DNA from 3 places in the Delftia sp. S65 genome. Region 1 is predicted to be linked to each of the others. Evidence: riboswitches for the same ligand, from Rfam matches in the RefSeq annotation. Region 1 holds a riboswitch; each other region holds the start of a gene.
What was found. A riboswitch is a leader RNA that binds a small molecule or an ion and turns the genes downstream of it on or off. The one in region 1 is predicted to bind cobalamin.

Region 1 (5,625 bases):
AGCAGGTGCATGGGGGTCAGGGCAGAGGTGTCCAGCGCACGCTGACGAACACGGTGCGGCCTGCGTTTGCATAGCCGCGCGTGGGGGCGTAGTCGCGGTCGGCGATGTTGTTGACACGGGCCAGCAGCGTCCATTGCCTGGTCAGCTGGCGCTGGGCGTAGAGGTTGACCACGCCGTAGCCGCCCAGCTTGAAGGTATTCGCCTCGTCTGCGTAGCGGCCGCTGTACAGCTGCGCTTCGCCGCCCAGCGTCCAGCCGACCGCCTGGGTGTCGGCGTTGAGCTTGAGCATGCGCTTGGAGCGGTAGGGCAGCAGCTTGCCGGTCTCCAGGTTCTCGGGGTTCATGAAGTCCAGCGAGGCGCCCAGGTTGGCGCTGCCCAGGCGCGTGCTGCCCGACAGCGTCAGGCCGGTGATTTCCACGCTCTGCCAGTTGCGGTAGCAGTTGCAGGGAACGGCGCTGTTCCAGTCGTAGGTGATGAGGTTCTTGAACTTGTTGCGGTAGACCACGGCCGAGAGGCGGTTGGCACCGGCCGCATAGTGCAGGCCCGTTTCCACGTTGGTGCTGCTTTCTGGCTTGAGGTCGGCCGCCGCCTGGCCCGTGAAGCGTTCGTACAGCGTGGGAGTTCTGAAGGCCGTGCCGGCCGATGCCACCCAGCGCCAGCGCTCGTCGATCTGCATGCCGTAGCCCAGGCCGCCCGTGGTCTTGTTCTGCTGGTCGCGCACCTGGTCGTGGCGCAGGTTGGCGTCGAACTGGTGGCGCCCCTCCGTCAGGCGCCAGCCGGCCGACAGGGAGTTCTGCACGCGCCGGCTGTCGGTGTTCTGCGTCCAGGCGTATTGGGTGTCCAGCTTGTCCTCGCGGCGCTCCAGGTCGATGTTGAAACGGTGCTGGCCCAGCGTGAACAGGTTCTGCAGCAGGTAGTTGGTGGAGCGGCCCTTGGCGCTTTCGGGCGACTGGGTGTGGCGGTCGCTTTGGCTGTCGGTATGGGAGATCTGGACCACGCTTTTGTACATGGCGTTCCAGCCGGCCTGCCAGCGCAGGCTGCCGGTGGTGTTCTTGACCACGTCGTAGTCGTCGAAAGGCGGCGGGCTCTGGTCGTAGTGGGTGCGCAGGCGGCTGTGCAGCAGGCTGGCGTCGATCTGGTGGATGCCCGTTTTGTAGCCCGCGTTGAGGCCCAGCGAGGTGTTGCTGTAGCCATCCTTGTCCGGGTTGGGCGAGAAGGTGTTGCCGGGGTAGACGTCGAAGCCGTCGCTGCGCTCGTCAGCCAGGTTCAGCCCATAGGTGAAGCCGTTGGCCCCGCCCTGAAATCCCGTGGCCAGCTTGCTGGTGCCCTGGTTGCCTATGCCCGCCTCGGCATAGGCGCGGGTCTGGCCGTCCGCCCGCTTGGTGAAAATCTGGATCACGCCGCCCATGGCGTCTGAGCCATAGATGGCTGCGGCCGGGCCGCGCAGCACCTCGATGCGGTCAATCTGCGCCAGCGGCAGGGTGGACCAGACCGCGCCGCCCTGCAGCTCCTGCGAGCTGTAGCGCACGCCGTCGATGAACACGGCAGTGTGCTGGTTGCTGGTGCCGCGCAGGTAGACCGAGGTGACTTGGCCCGGCCCGCCATTGCGGTTGATCTGCACGCCCGGCACCTGCACCAGCAGGTCGGCCACGCCCGTGGCGCCGCTGCGGGCAATGGTCTCGGCGTCGATCACGGTCATGTCGGCCGTGACGGTGCGCAGGGACTGTTCGCTGCGCGAGGCGGTGACGACCACCGTATCGAGCTGGGAGGCCTGTGCGCGCTGCGCCTGTTGTGCCTGTGCTTGGGCCTGGCAGGCCAGCAGCGAGGCCGCAGCCAGGGCGGACAACGTGCGGAGTACGGGGAACGCCGAGGGCGAGAGAAGAGCGGCGCTAGGGGCGCGCGCGAGGGCGAGGGTGTGCATGGATGCGAGCCAGTTGCGCGCCAGCGACCCCGCCGGCACGGAAACCACAAAGACCGGCTGCGCTGCATGCGCGGCCGGCCGCCTGTTGGCCGGTATCCAGACTGGTGACGCACTCGCCAAGGCCTTCCCGGGCTGTACGCCCAGTGGCACGGGTTTGGCGGGGGCCGGTGCCATGCACGCGGCGTTTCACTCACTGTTGCGGGGGCAGTACATGCGGGCGGCTTTATCTGGCCGCCCCATGTTTCCCGTTTAACCGCAGCCCCTGGGGCTGCTGGCACCAACGGCGGCGATTGTACGGCGGGGCGTTCAGTACCGATGTAAAGCTTGCTTGACATGTCCGCAGATGACATCGCACAATGTCAAGCATCCTTTACACATTGCGAGAGACTTCCATGAATCAAACAACGGTCACCAACCGCCGCTACCAGAAGGAACTTGGATTTGCGCTGCTGCTCTACATGGCGCTGCTTGTGGGGGCGCTTTTGCTCAGTGCCGACATGCAGGCCGGGGCCCTGCGCACAGCGCTGCTGCTGAGCCCCATGCTGGCGTTTGCGCTGGCCGTGCGGGCCATCGTGCGCCTGGTGCGCGATACCGACGAGTTCCTGCGCAAGTCCATGCTGGAGCAGCTGGCGATTGCAGCGGCGGGCACGGCCGGCATCACCTTCACCTACGGATTCCTGGAAATGGCAGGTTTTCCCAAGCTCAGCATGTTCATGGTGTGGCCCTTGATGGGTGCGCTCTGGGTGGCGGCTTCGGTGGCCCACTGGCTGCGCAGCCGATGAGCTGTTCCGCCAAAGTGCCCCTCCCATGAAAAACACCATCCGTGAACTGCGCGCCCAGCGCGGCTGGAGCCAGGCTGCGCTGGCGGACCTGCTGGGCGTGTCGCGCCAGACCGTCAATGCCATAGAGACGGGCCGCTACGACCCCAGCCTGCCGCTGGCCTTTGCCATCGCCCGGGTGTTCGAGACCCGGATCGAGGCGATCTTCCAGGAGGGTTGAGCGCAGCGCTCAGGCCATGATCATGACCAGCAGCACCAGGCCCAGCAGGGTCAGGTAGGCCTTGGCATGCAGGGCATCGGGAATGCGGCCGATCAGCGGGGCCGCCAGCCTGATGCCCGTCCACGATCCGGCCGTCAGCAGCGCAAAGGCCTGCAGGTCCACATAGCCCACATGCCAGGGGCCCAGCCCCGCGCCCCGCGATGCCAGCATGTAGGCAGCGGTGCCCGCCACGGCCATGGGCAGGGACAGCGGGCTGGCCATGGCCGTGGCCGCCGCCATGCTCGCGCCACGCCGGCGCATGAGCGGCACGGTCATCACGCTGCCGCCCACGCCCAGGAAGGCCGCGATCGCACCAATGGCCAGGCCCGCTGTGGCCGCCGCCCGCCGGCCCATTGGTTGCATGCCGGCGGCGGTGCCGTGCACGAAGCCCGGGCGCAGCAGCGCGTCGGCAATGGTCAGCGCAAGGTAGGCAATGAAAGCCCAGCGCACCCAGTCGCCGCTGATCCAGGTGGCGGCCGCCGCGCCCGCCACGGCGCCGGCCGCGATGAAGCCGGCCAGTGGCCGTACCTGATCCCAGGGCAGGGCGCCCGCGCGGTGCTGGCGCAGCGTGGCCATGGAGGCGCCGAAAATCATCACGCAGGTGGAGGTGGCCACGGCAATGTGCATGGCAGCCTGGCCAATGGCGGAGTCCGCGCCGTGGATGGAGGTCAGCAGCGCATAAAGCAGCGGAACGGCCACGAAGCCGCCGCCAAAGCCGAAGAGCACGGTGGTCACGCCGGCAAGCACACCGAAAGCCAGCAGCAGGAGAGGGAACACAGACAGTCCTTTGGAAAAAACGAGCAAGGACTGAACCTTAGGATGCCGCGGTTTGGCCTGCTTTCGCGGATAGGTCAATAATCCTCGAATTCCTGCCAAAGCCTGTTGGCTGTTTTCCGGACATTCCCATGCTCAACATCCCGCTGCATTCCGTGGACGCCGTGGCGCGCGATGTGCTGGCCATCGGCACCGATTACACGCCTGGCACGCTGCTGCCCACGCACAGCCACCGGCGTGCCCAGTTTCTCTACGGGATGAGCGGGCTGATGGAAGTGGAAACCGACGACGGCGCCTGGACCATCCCGCCCTACAGCGGCGTGTGGATTCCGGCCAGCAAGCCGCACAGTGTGCGCATGCAGGGCGTGAGCACGCGCAGCCTGTACATCGAACCGGCTGCTGCGCCCCGCCCGGGTGTGCATTGCGAGGCCCTGGTCGTCACCCCGCTGCTGCACCAGTTACTGCTGTCCTGCGCCGACCTGCCGGCGCTGTACGACGAAGCGGGCCGCGACGGTGCCCTGGTCACGCTGGTGCTGCACGAGTTGGCCTCGGCCCGCAGCCTGCCGCTGTTCGCGCCCATTCCCCGCGATGAAAAGCTGGCCGCCCTGTGCAAGCAGTTCCTGGCCCAGCCCAGCATCCGCGCCACGCCCCAGGATTGGGCACAGGCGTTGAACAAGAGCCTGCGCACCTTCAGCCGGTTTTTCCAGCAGCACACAGGCATGGCCTTTGGCGCCTGGCGCCAGCAGGCCTGCCTGCTGGCGGCGGTGTCGCGTCTGTCTGCGGGCGCCTCGGTCACGCAGGTGGCGCTGGATTTGGGCTATGACAGCCCCAGCGCGTTTTCCACCATGTTCCGCAAGGCATTGGGCCGGGTGCCTTCGGAGCTGGTGAGCCGGGTCTAGGCGGGAACGCTGGCCTGGGCAGCCGTCTCCCGTGTCATGGCCCAGAACACCAGGGCCGCCAGGCTGAACGCCGCCCCCGCCACGCAGACGCCGTGCCAGCCAAACCGCGCGTAGGCATTGGTGGCAATCAGCGCGCCCAGCCCGCTGCCCACGGCATAGAACAGCATGTACAGGCCCACCAGCCGGCTGTGGGCCTGCGGGTTGCTGCGAAAGATCAGGCTCTGGTTGGTCACATGCAGGGCCTGGCCGCCCAGGTCCAGCAGCACGATGCCGGCGACCAGCACCCACAGCGACTGCTCCAGCAGCGCAATCGGCGCCCAGGCCAGCAGCAGGATCACCAGCGCGCCCAGGCTGGTGCGCTGCGCGAAACCCTGGTCGGCCCAGTGGCCGGCACGGGCTGCTGCCAGTGCGCCCACCACGCCCGCCAGGCCAAAGGCGCCGATGGCCGTGAGCGACAGGCTGTAGGGCGGTGCGCTCAGCGGCAGGACCAGGGCGCTCCAGAAGATGTTGAAGGTGGCAAACATCAGCAGGGCCAGCATGCCGCGTGTGCGCAGCATGCGGTCCTGGCGCAGCAGCTGGAGCATGGAGGCGAGCAGTTGCGTGTAGCTGGGTGCATGCAAGGGCACCGCCAGCCGGGGCAGTTGCCGCCACAGGAGCCAGGCCAGGGCCAGCATCAACAGGGCCGAGCAGGCATAGACGCCACGCCAGCCAGCCAGGTCACCCACGGCGCCGGCAAACACGCGCGCCAAAAGCAGGCCGATGAAAACACCGCCCTGGGCCGCGCCCACCACGCGCCCGCGCTCATGCGCCTGGCTGGCGCTGGCCGCATAGGCGATCAGCCCCTGCGTCATGGCCGTGCCCAGCAGGCCCACGGCCAGCATGCCCCCCAGCAGCAGAACGGCCGAACGCGCGGTGCTGACGGCCGCCAGGGCCAGTACCAGGCCCAGCAACTGCAAAAGCATGAGCCGCCGCCGCTCCAGCCGGTCGCCCAGC
Region 2 (5,625 bases), on a different contig from region 1:
GCCGGCTCCAGGCAATGCGCCAGACCGTGCCCGCGGGCATGTCCACGGGCCCCCAGGTAATGGCCAGCGTCATCACCAGCAACAGGGCCGCGAACAGCAGCAGGCACCAGAGGCGGGCGGCGCCAGGACGCCAGGGCCAGCGGGAGTCAGTTGACCGCATGGCTGGGCGCCGGCATGCGGTCGGGGTGCAGGGCCTGCGCCAGGGCGCGGGTCCGCGCAATGTTGCGCGGGCCGGGCGTGGCCTCGGCATAGGTCATGACGAAGAACCGCTTTTCGCGGATGGCATCGACGCCGGCCAGCTCGGGCTTGGCCAGCAGGAAGTCGATCTTGCCCTGGGCATGGGGCTGGCCGTAGTCGATGATGACGATCCACTGCGGATTGCGCTGCACCACGTCCTCCCAGTTGCCTGCAGGCCAGTTGCTGGGAATATCGTCGAAGATGTTGCGCCCGCCCGCTTCCTCGATCATGGCCTGCGGCATGCCGTAGCGGCCCACGGTCACGGGGATGTCCTGGCCGCTGTCGTAGACGAAGACCGAAGGCCGCTGCCGCACGCCCTGCATGCGCTCGCGCAGGTCCTTCAGGTCGCGCTCCAGCCCCTGCGCCAGTTGCTCGGCATGGGCGTCGATGCGGAAGATGCGGCCCAGGTTGCGCAGGTCGGTCAGGCCGTCTTCCAGCGCCACTTGGCTGCGCGGCCCCACGCGGATGCACGATTCGGACAGCACGTATGAGGCAATGCCGTGGCGCTGCAGCACCTCGGGCGTGACCTGGCCCTGGCGAAAACCGTAGCTCCAGCCTCCGAAGACGAAATCTGCCGAGGCGCCCAGGATGGCCTCCAGGTTCATCTCGCGCTCGGCCAGCCGCGGCACGCGGGCCAGCTGGGCCTGGAAGGCCGGGTCGATCTGCTTGGCCTGCGTGATACCGCTGTAGCCCACCAGCCGGTCGCCCAGGCCCAGGAAGAGAAACATCTCGGTGATGTTCACATCATGGGTCACGGCGCGCAGCGGTGCGTTGGCGTAGGTCACGGGGCTGCCGCAGACATTGACGGTCACGGCCGCCTGCGGTGCGGCAGCCGGTGCCGGCAGTTCACTGGTGGTGCCGGAATCGCTGCGCGAGCAGCCGACCAGCAGCAGGGTGGCCGCCAGGGCGCCAGCGCAGAGGCCGTGGAGGCTTTTGGAGCGCGCCATGGCCATCAGAACCGGATATGGGCCGCGATCTCGAAGCGGCGGCCTTGCCCGACCAGGAACTGGCTGCCGTAGCTCGATCCCACATAGACCCTGTCGGCCAGGTTGCGGCCGATCAGGCTCAGGGTGGTGCGCGGGTCCACCTGCCAGCTCAGCGCGGCGTCGGCCACGGTGTAGGCGGGCAGGTTCACGGTATTGGCGTTGTTGCCAAAGCGGTCACCCACGTAGCGCAGGCCCAGCGAGGCCTGCCAGGCGCCCACGCGGTAGTGGCCCCAAAGGTTGGCCGTGGTCTTGGCCACGTTCTGCGGACGGTTGCCTGCGCGGTTGCCGCCGGCCTCGATGAGCTTGTCGAACTGGGCGTCCACGTACGACAGATTGCCCTCCACGCGCAGGGCGGGCGTGGCCTGGAAGGTGGCGGTGGCTTCCGCCCCGCGCGAGGACTGGCTGCCGCCCTGGATGGAGATGGCCGGGCGGTCGGGGTCGCGCGTGATGATGTCGTCCTTCTTGATGTCGAACACGGCCAGCGTCCATTCGCCGCGCCCGCCAGCCACCTGCTGCTTGATGCCGATCTCGGCCTGGCGGCCCTTGCTCAGCTTGTAAGCCGTGTTGGCCAGGTTCAGCGACACCAGGCTGTTGACGGGATCGTGTCCCGAGCTGATCTGCCCATAGACATGGGTGTTGCGGGCCAGCTCATAGGTCAGGCCCAGGCGCCAGGAGGTGGCGGCCAGCGTCTTGTTGAAATCCGTGCCGCCCACCAGCGAGTGGCTGGCAAAGTCGTAGACATCGCGGCGCAGGCCGGCCATGGCCAGCCAGCGGTTGCTGATGCGCCAGGCATCTTCCAGGTACAGGGCATGCTGGGTCACGCCGGTTTCTGTCTTGGCGGCGGTGAGATCGGGGCTGGCCCAGCTGCCATGCACGGGGTCCCAGGCCGAGACCGTAGACGAGCCACCATAGGGCGAGTTGTTGGACAGCCGCAGGTTGATGCGCGCGGCCTCCCAGCCCATGGCGATCTTGTGCGAGCCCCGGTCCACGTTCAGGCCCAGGCGGTTGCCGGTCTGCTCCAGGTCGTGCAGGATTTCCAGGTAGTCGGAGCGGCCCACGGTCCAGGTGGCGGGGTTGAGCGCGTAGGCCTCGATGTTGCGCCAGTGGCGGTCGGACTGCACGTGGTACAGCTCGTTGCGCACCGTCAGCCAGTCATTGGCCTTCCATTGCACCTTGGCGCGCAGGCGCTCGTCGGCATAGCGCAGCACGCTGTCTTCGGCGTTGTAGTTGCGGTCGCGCAGCGACTCCACCACCTTGCCGTCCAGGCCCGGCGTGCCCCAGTAGCGGCTGGGCTTTTGCACGCTGCGGTCGGCGATCAGGTCGATCTGCAGGTCGCTCGTGGGCTCCAAGCGCAGCGTGCTCATGAACTTGCCGTTGCGCGACTGGTCCAGATCGCGCTCGCCCGCGCTGCGGGCGGTGTAGCTGTCGATGCGGTAGCTGGCATAGGCGCCCAGGGCGCCGGTCACGCCCAGGCCCAGGCGCAGCGTGTCGTCCGTGCCCGCGCCCACCAGCACCTCGGCCGAGCTGGTGCGGCTGGGCTGCTTGCGGATGGCGTTGACCGTGGCGCCCATGGTGCCGCTGCCGTACATCAGCGAGGCCGGGCCGCGCAGCACGTCGATGCGCTCGTAGCCCCAGCTGTCACCCGGATAGGCCGTGGTGCCGGCGGCCACGCCCAGCACCATGCCGTCTTCGGCCACGCCCACGGAGTTCACGCCCGCAAAGCCGCGGCTGCTGAAGGACAGGCCGCCATTGCCCGGCGTGCTGCTGGCCGTCAGGCCCACGGTGCGCGTGACGGCGTCCACCAGGGCGTAGTCGCCGCGCTCCTGCATCTGCTCGGCAGAAACACCATCCACGCTGGCCGGCACTTCCTGGTTGGAGACGCCGGTATGGCTGGCAGAGCGCGCAGGCTGGGCCAGTTGCTGGCCGATGCGTTCGGCCTGGCCGGTGACCTGGACCTCGGGCAGGGCGGTTGATGGCGGCGTTGGGGTGGGGGTTTGGGTTTGAGCCTGCGCCGGCACGCAGATGAAGGCGCAGGCCAGGGCCAGCGGGCTCAGCCGCACGGAAAGGGACTGGGCAGCGCGAGCGCTGGAAACCCTGGAAAAGGAAGAATGCATTTCGAACATCGGTCTTCGACCGTCTGATGCGAAAGCAAGGCACTGCCACCTCTCCAGCCAGCGTGGGAGGAAGGGGAGCAGGGCGTTGCCATCCGCACCCCGCAGACAGTCAAGAAAACGCCTGCACAGCAGGCGCGAAACGCAGCAGGCCGGTCTCCGGGCTCACAAGCGGCGCAAGGACATGCCTTGCGCCCAGCGCCCCGTCTTCCCAATCCACCCGCGAAAAGCTGCATGTTGCAGACCACGCCATGAACCAGTGACAGCCTGTCATCGCCCCTCCGCAGGGTTGCGGAGACTGGCGGGACAGGCATGGAGCGCCTTGACTTGTTTACCGTTGCGGGGGCAGCCAAGGCCTGTGCCGGCAGCGCAAAAAGCATTTGCTGGCAGTCACCTTGTTCCCGTTTCATCCCCATGGCTGGCATGCGGACACCTGTTGCACGGATGCCTTTGCAGGCGCGGCATTATAGCCAGCGGTCCGTTTGCAGAGCCTTGGGCGCCTGGGGCACGTCGTGCAAAAGCAACTCCAGACCCAGCCACTCGCCACGGTGAACGCGGCTGATGGCATGCCGCAGATGCACACGGTAAAAGCCTGCCGCACCGCGCACCGGGCGCGGCCCCGTGGCGATGATGGCCGCATCCCCCAGGCCCAGCGGCAGCACCATGGGGCGCGATTGCATGCGCGGGCGCTGCTCGGTCATCACGAATTCGCCGCCCTCGAAATCCTGGCCCGGCCGGGACAGCAGCAGCACCAGCTGCAGCGGAAACACCGCCGCACCTTCGCTGTATGAACGCAGCGGGGCATGGCCCGCTTGCGGCACGCGCAGCAGATGTGGCTGCGGCTGCGTTTGGCCTGCTTGCCGGCCCTGACGCATGAAATCCTCGAAGCAGCCTGGCAACTCAGGCTGCATGCCCATGTGTTCGCGCCAGCGTTTGGCCAGGGCCAGCAGATGCCCGTACAGCACCGGGCGCCATGCCTGCATGGAGTGCGGCAGGCCAGGCACGGCGGCCGCCTCGCGGGCCAAGGCACGGCTTTCATCCGCAGTCAGCAGCTGCGGCAGCAGTGCATGGCCTTCGGCATCGAGCTCAGCGGCAATCCGCGCCCAATCCAGGCGGGCGAAGCGATCCTGGCTGTTGAGCCTATCCATTTCAGACCGTCCAACCATTCAGCCCGCCTTGCGAAAAGTGAGATTGATGCGCCGCCCGCCCAGCAGCGGGTGAGGCTGGTCCTTGAGCGGCAACACGCCGTGGTGGCGCAGCCGATCCACGCCGCCCCAGACCACCACGTCGCCATGCTGCAGCGGCACCCTGGCCGTGCTGTCCGCCCGCGCCAATCCTCCAAACAGAAAAGTGGCCGGCATGCCCAGGGACACCGAGACAATGGGCGCGCCCAGGTCGCGCTCGTCGCGGTCCTGGTGCAGGGAAAGCCGGGTGCCGGGCAGGTACTGGTTGATGAGGCAGGCATCGGGCACAAAGCCATCGAACCCCGCCGCAGCGGCCGCCTCGCCCGCCAGCCGTACAAACACGGCCGGCATGGCCGGCCAGGGCTGGCCGCTGAGTGGGTCGATGGCGCTGTAGCGGTAGCCGCGCCTGTCGCTGGTCCAGCCCAGCGCGCCGCAGTTGGTCATGGCCACCGACATGGTGAAGCCGCCCGGCGTGACCAGATGGCGCAGCGGCGCCCGCGCCGCAATGCCTTCGACCGCCTCCAGCAACTGCGCGGCATGGGGCAGGGCATGGCCGCGCAGCACCACGGATTGGGGGCCTATGGATTCGGCACCGGTAGGCTGTTCATCGGCGAAAAGATCCAGCGTGCTCATACCGGCCATCCATCAAAGTGCGTCATGAAAGATCAGCCCCACGGTATGGCGATGGCCGCTGTGGATGCGGCTGACCCCATGGCGCATGGCCACGCGGCGGTAGCCGGTGCGCCGCCCGGGCACGGGCCGGTGGCGCACGGCCAGGACCAGCGCATCGCCCTGGTCCAGTGCCATCACATCGGCCCGCTGCCGGTCGCCATCGGCCTGGGTGATGACGAACTCGCCACCCGTGAAGTCCCGCCCGGGCCGCGACAGCAGCAGCACCACCTGCAGCGGAAACACATGCTCTCCATAGACATCCTGGTGCAGGCAGTTGTAGTCGCCCGCACCGTATTGAAGGATGAGCGGCGTGGGCCGCAACTGGCCCTGCGCGTGGCAGCGCGCCAGGAAGTCCTGCAGCCGGTCCGGATAGCGCACCTCCAGCCCCATGCGCTGGTTCCAGAGATTGGCCACCGGCGCCAGGCGCAGATACAG
Region 3 (5,625 bases), on a different contig from region 1:
GCATCGGCACCCAGGCCCAGCAGGTCCAGCCCGCGCGCCAGCGCCATGGCCCCGGCCAGGCAGGCCAGGGAGGCACCGGCCAGCAGGCCCAGCCCGCTCCAGGACGGCGTCTGTATGCCCCCCAGCACCCAGCTGAGCACCACCTGCAGGCTCACCGTCTCATCGGACAGCGCCAGCATCAGGAACGAGCGCAGCGCGCCCAGCACGGCCGCCAGCGCCACGCCGGCCAGCAGCATGCCGGCCGCATCGGTGGCACCGGCCACGCGCGAGACGGCCAGCACCAGCATGGTCGAGCCCCAGGCGCCCGCAAAGGCCAGCACGGGCAGCGTCCAGGCCTGGGGCAGGCCGAACAATAGATGCATGGGAACCAGCAAGGCGACAGTCGCCCCCAGCGCCGCGCCGCCCGAGGCGCCCAGCAGATAGGGCTCGGCCAGCGGATTGCGGAACACGCCCTGGAAGATGGCTCCCGACAGGCCCAGCAGCGCGCCCACCAGGGCGGCTGCCAGCACGCGCGGCACGCGCCACTGCAGCAGCAGCCGGCTGCGCAGGCTGTCTTCGCCGCCCAGCGCGGCCAGCAGGTCGGCCGGGCTGGCCCACTGGTGGCCCGCGCAGGCGGCGATCAGCAGGCTGGCCAGCAGCAGCAGGACCGCACCGGCCCAGGGGCGCCACGCAGGTGTCCGTGAAAGGGAATTCATGCGGCCTCCCCGGCCCAGGCCGCAGGGTGCAGCCAGCGCGAGAGCTTTTCCACGCCGCCGAAGGTGCGCGGCCCGGGAATCAGGAACTCGGCGCGCGCCACTGTGGTGGCCCGGCCGCCGCGCACGGCACGCAGGTCGCGCCAGCCGCGCTGGCCGATCAGGTCCTGCATGGCCTCCTGCGTGCCTGCGAACAGCAGCACATCAGGGTCGGCGGCCAGCACGGCCTCGGGCGAGACCTGGGGCACCGTGCCCAGGCCGTCCAGCGCGAACGCGGCGCCCGCGCGCACCATGGCCTCGCCGGTATAGGTGCCCGGCCGGGCCGCCAGCAGCATGCCGTTGCCCAGCCGGCCCGTGACCATGAGGGCGCGCGGCCGGGGCTGGTCGGCCACCTGCCGGTCCACGCGCAGCAGCCGCGCTTCCTGCGCCAGGGCCAGCGCCTGGCCGCGCGCCTGCACGCCCGTGGCGCGGGCCACCAGGCGCAGGTTGTCCATCACCTCGGCCAGCGAGCGGCTGAGCAGCACCATCACCGGCACGCCGATGCGCTCCATGGGATCGACCAGCTGGTGCGCCGCCTGGCGCGCGGGCGTGACGATGACCAGGTCCGGCTGGCGCGCCACCACGGCGTCAACCGAGAACCCCAGCCGCCCGCCCACCTTGGGAATGCGCTCCACGCCCGGTGGAAAGCGCGTGAAATCCTCCACGCCCACCACGCGGTCCAGCAGGCCCAGCGCGGCCACCAGCTCGGTGTTGGAGGCAAAGATGGAGACGATGCGCTGCGGCGGCGCAGCAATCTCCACGCGCCGGCCCAGCGCATCCTGCAGCACCACCGGCCCGCCTGCAGCGACGGTGTCGGCCCATGCCGCGGGCAGGCCGCAGGCCAGGGCCGCCGCCGCGCCCTGGCGCAGCAACTGGCGGCGCGTGGTGCTGGATTGCCTCATGCCGTGGTCCTCAAAACTCTGCTTGCAGGCCGACCATGAGTTCGCGCCCGGCCATCGACGTTCCGCAGCCGCCGTTCTGGTACGCCGGGTTGGCGATGCAGGGCGCACGGTCCAGCGCGATGAAGATGGGATGGCGGTTCAGGTCGAACAGGTTGTTGACGGCCGCGAACAGCTTGACACCGCGCGACACGCGGTAGTCGGCCCGCAGGTTCCAGATGGTGAAGGCACCTTTGCGGTGGATGAAGGTGCTGCTGGGCTCGCCCTGCGGGATGAGCAGCGCCTCTTCCGTGTCGTACCACATGGGACCGCGCAGCAGCGTGGACAGCTGCAGGCTCCAGTCGCCCTGCAGCCGCCCGCTGCCGCGCCCGTAGCGCACGCCGGCCGAGGCCTCGTAGCGGTACATGCGCTGCACCTTGTCGGTATTGGCCGAGGCGGCCGAGCCCTTGTCCCGCATGCTGAAGTGGTAGTAGCCGCCAGCCCAGGCCTTGAGCTGGTGGCCCGTCAGGTTCAGCGCCCGCGCCAGGTCCATGTCGGCCTGCATTTCCAGGCCGCGCGCCACGATGTCGGCCGCGTTGTTGGCGTAGTCCGAGGTGTTGGTCGTGGCCCCGCGCGAGACGGTGATGATGCGGTCGCTGATGGTGTTCTGGAACAGGGCCGCATCCACGCGCCAGCCAGGCTGCTGCAGCGCGGCGCCGACCTCGATCTGGCGGCTGGTCTCGGGCTTGAGGTTGGGGTTGCCGAAGGTGCGGCCACCGCCGACGGCCGTGAAGTCCGAGGCCAGCTCCGTGGCCGTGGGCGCGCGGAAACCCGTGGAGGCCGCAGCGCGCAGCGTGAGCCGGTCCGTGGCTTTCCAGGTGGCGCCGGCCGACCAGGTGTGGTTGTCGTAGTCGCGCGTGCTGGCCTGGGCCAGGGCGAGATTGGGCGTATCGTCGAAACGCGTCGTGCCCCAGGTCTTGCGCAGGCCGGCACGCAGGGTCAGGCGGTCGTCGAACAGGGTCTGCGCGTCCTCGAAGTACAGCGCGTGCACCTGCTCGGTCTGGTTGTTGTCGTAGGGCGCGACCTGGCCCGCCGGGCCGCCCGGCATGGCCACGCGCAGGCGGTCGGAGCGCAGCTTGCTGCGCTCCCAGTCAAAGCCCATCAGCAGGTCATTGGTCTGGCTGACACGCAGGCGCGGCTGAAAGCGCAGGCCCGTGGCGTCCAGCTGGCGATGGTTGTAGTCGCGCGCCGTGCCGGGCACGGCACTGTTGCCCGAGCGGATCACGGGCGATGCCCAGTTGAACTCATCGGTATCGACCAGGCTGTAGAGGTGGGTCGTCCAGCTCAGGCGCTGGCCGGGCAGTGCGCCCTCGTAGGTCAGGTCCAGCGAGCGGTTGCTGCGGTTGTCGCGGCTGTAGATGTTGGCGCCCGATCCGCGAAAGCCTGCGTTGTAGATGCCGTCCGTGCGCAGTTGCAGCTCCACGCGGTGCAGCTCGTGCAGCTGCCAGCCCAGGGCGCCGCTGGCGCCGCGCCGCTTCCAGCCCGTGTTCTCCATGCGCGTGCCGCCGTCGCCCGACTCGTAGTCGCCGCGCCCGCCTGCGCTCACGCCGAAGTACCAGTCGAAGCGGTCATTGGCGCCGGCCGTCTGCGCATCGGTGCGCCACAGGTCCCATGAACCGGCCTGGACCTGAGCGCGCGTGCCGGGTGCGGTAGCTCCCGTCTTCATGATGATGTTGACCACCCCGCCCATGGCCTGGCTGCCGTAGATCACCGAGGACGGGCCGCGCACGATCTCGATGCGCTCCACATCCGAGGGGCTGAGCTTGGACAGGTTGGCCGTGCCCGCGCGCCGGCCGTTGACCAGCACCAGCACCTGGCTGCGGAAGTCGCGCCCCTGGCCGTCGGTGGAGGCGCCGCGCAGGTTCATCGAGGTCTGGGCCGCCGTCCATTCGCTGAGAAAGCCCACGGCGTTCTCGGCCAGCAGGTCGGTGACCGAGCGCGCGCTGGAGCGCTCTATGGCCTCGCGGTCGATGGTCTGCGTGGTGCCCGCGATGCGGCTGCGCGCCTCGGGCCGCGCGGTGGCGGTCACGAAGACGGCGTCCAGCGCATCGTCGGCGGAGTCCGTGGATCGGCCCGAGGCCGGCTCCTGCGCGGCGCCGGCCGCTGCAGCGCAGCTGGCCAGCAGGACGGCGGCCGCTACGGGCCGCAGGCTGGAGACAAGAGGGAGAACAGAGAGAAGGCCGGAGGAATCGGCGGCCGAAGAAGCGAAGCGCATGCGTTGAACCCAACTGCCCCACTCACCCGCGGGGCCTATCGTCTGAACCACGCCGCACAGCGCGCACGCCGGAGCCGGCCACGGCAGCGCAGGCTGGGGCCGGACCGGACAGGCGCACTCCCGCGGCGTCCGAAAGCAATGCAGAAGGCCGGTATCCGGGCTTGCGGAACGCTGCGGCGCGCAGGGTGGGCGCGCTGCGGCAGGCATCCCCGCCTTCCCATGCCCGAGAAGGACACAGTGGCTTGCGGCGCGTGGTTTGTGGGGCGTCCGCGTGGGGAGTTGTATTCCGCTGACCGTTGCGGGGGCAGCGCAGGCATTGCGAGCGGCCACCTCGATGGCATCGCGCACCTGCTTCCCGTTGAACCCCTGGCCGGTGAACGGCATGGGGCACCTTCAGCAACAGCGCACCGCCACGGCCCAGGGGCTGCGGCGGTGCGCCAGCGGCGGATTATCGCCCAGCCCAGAAGCCCGGCACCCGGGCCAGCGCCCGCAGCGCGCGACGGCTGCTGCGCGCGCTGGTGGCCAGGCGGGCCTGCAGGTAGCCGGCGGCGAACCAGGCGCGCGGATCCGTGCCGGCCTCGTCACGAAAATGCTCCGCCGCCACGGCCATGTCGTTGTGCAGGCCCAGCGCGTCCTGGGCGGGCACCAGCGCCTCGGCAAAGCGCCGGCCCTTTTTGCCGGGCCACATTCCGGGCGCGAATTCCCGCGCAAAGTCCGCCAGGTAGCGCAGGCGCTTGAGCCGCTTGCGCACGCGGTGCTGCTGCGCCAGCGACAGGCGGTCGAAGTGCCGGCCGTCGCGCAGCACCTGGCGGTGCAGGCGCGCCAGCCGCCGTGCCAGGTACTTGCGCGTGCCTGCGGCGGACAGGTGGGCAAAACGGGCCGATGGCTCTGCCTGCGGCGCCTGCGCCAGCGCCTGGATCCCGGCCAGCGCGTGCAGGAATGGCGGCTCGCGCACGGCAGCGGCTGCATCCGCCTGCACGGCCTGCGGCGCCTGCCAGTCGCACAGGGGCGCATGGGCGGCCTGCAGCAGCGGGCGCACCACATCGGCCAGCGTATCGGCATCGCGCAGCGTGCCCAACTGCGCAAAGGCCTGGGCCAGGGGTTCATCCCATTCGGCGCGCATGCCGGGCGCCAGCCCTGCGCACTCACGCAGCACGGTGCGCAGGCGCCGCAGGGCCACGCGCAGCTGGTGGATGGTCTCGGCATCGCTGCCACCGCCCTCCAAGACCGCCAGATGCGACTGCACCTGGGCCAGGGCAGCAGCCAGCGCCGCACGCACAAAGCCGGCCGCATCGGGCCGGTCAGGGTGCTGCTTCGCAGGGGTGGACATGGTCAGGCAAGGAGATGTGGACGTTGCCGACGATTGTGGGCGCAGCGCCGCGCCAGGGTCAATCCATGGTCAATCGGCGCCCTCCCCGCTCAGGCTGTGCAGCGCGGGCCGGGCAATGCGCACATAGTCGGCCGAGTCCAGCACGATGGAGCGGTCCAGCCGGCCCGCGTTGAAGGCGATCTCGCCAAAGCGCTCGACCAGGGCCGGGTCCACCACCAGGCGCACCTGCGGGTTGAAGGAGAACGGCGGCACCGATCCCATCACGCAGCCCGTGGCGGCCTGGGCCTCCTCGGGCGAGGCCAGCGTGGCCTTGCGCACGCCCACGGCCTGGGCTAGGCGCTTGAAGTCCAGCTTGCGGTCGCCGGGCAGCACGGCCAGGAACAGCTGGGGATCGCCCGCACCGGCCGCATC

Region 2: it holds a riboswitch for cobalamin, as region 1 does, so the genes downstream of both, IAE24_RS17065 (TonB-dependent receptor) here and IAE24_RS22150 (TonB-dependent receptor domain-containing protein) in region 1, are expected to answer to the same signal.
Region 3: it holds a riboswitch for cobalamin, as region 1 does, so the genes downstream of both, IAE24_RS06180 (TonB-dependent receptor) here and IAE24_RS22150 (TonB-dependent receptor domain-containing protein) in region 1, are expected to answer to the same signal.

The regions. Positions count from the first base shown of each region.
Region 1 covers NZ_JACVUR010000033.1:36,359-41,983, reverse strand. The annotation lists gene IAE24_RS22155 (ABC transporter substrate-binding protein) at 1-11, opposite strand, end outside; gene IAE24_RS22150 (TonB-dependent receptor domain-containing protein) at 17-1,921, opposite strand; cobalamin riboswitch at 1,992-2,217, opposite strand; gene IAE24_RS22145 (hypothetical protein) at 2,314-2,703, shown strand; gene IAE24_RS22140 (helix-turn-helix transcriptional regulator) at 2,729-2,920, shown strand; gene IAE24_RS22135 (sulfite exporter TauE/SafE family protein) at 2,930-3,736, opposite strand; gene IAE24_RS22130 (AraC family transcriptional regulator) at 3,865-4,632, shown strand; gene IAE24_RS22125 (MFS transporter) at 4,629-5,625, opposite strand, start outside.
Region 2 covers NZ_JACVUR010000020.1:66,971-72,595, reverse strand. The annotation lists gene IAE24_RS17075 (FecCD family ABC transporter permease) at 1-160, opposite strand, end outside; gene IAE24_RS17070 (ABC transporter substrate-binding protein) at 147-1,190, opposite strand; gene IAE24_RS17065 (TonB-dependent receptor) at 1,190-3,346, opposite strand; cobalamin riboswitch at 3,468-3,786, opposite strand; gene IAE24_RS17060 (2OG-Fe(II) oxygenase) at 3,799-4,482, opposite strand; gene alkB (DNA oxidative demethylase AlkB) at 4,501-5,151, opposite strand; gene IAE24_RS17050 (2OG-Fe(II) oxygenase) at 5,164-5,625, opposite strand, start outside.
Region 3 covers NZ_JACVUR010000004.1:255,142-260,766, forward strand. The annotation lists gene IAE24_RS06170 (FecCD family ABC transporter permease) at 1-695, opposite strand, end outside; gene IAE24_RS06175 (ABC transporter substrate-binding protein) at 692-1,633, opposite strand; gene IAE24_RS06180 (TonB-dependent receptor) at 1,644-3,884, opposite strand; cobalamin riboswitch at 4,014-4,294, opposite strand; gene IAE24_RS06185 (CHAD domain-containing protein) at 4,333-5,214, opposite strand; gene IAE24_RS06190 (YbaK/prolyl-tRNA synthetase associated domain-containing protein) at 5,284-5,625, opposite strand, start outside.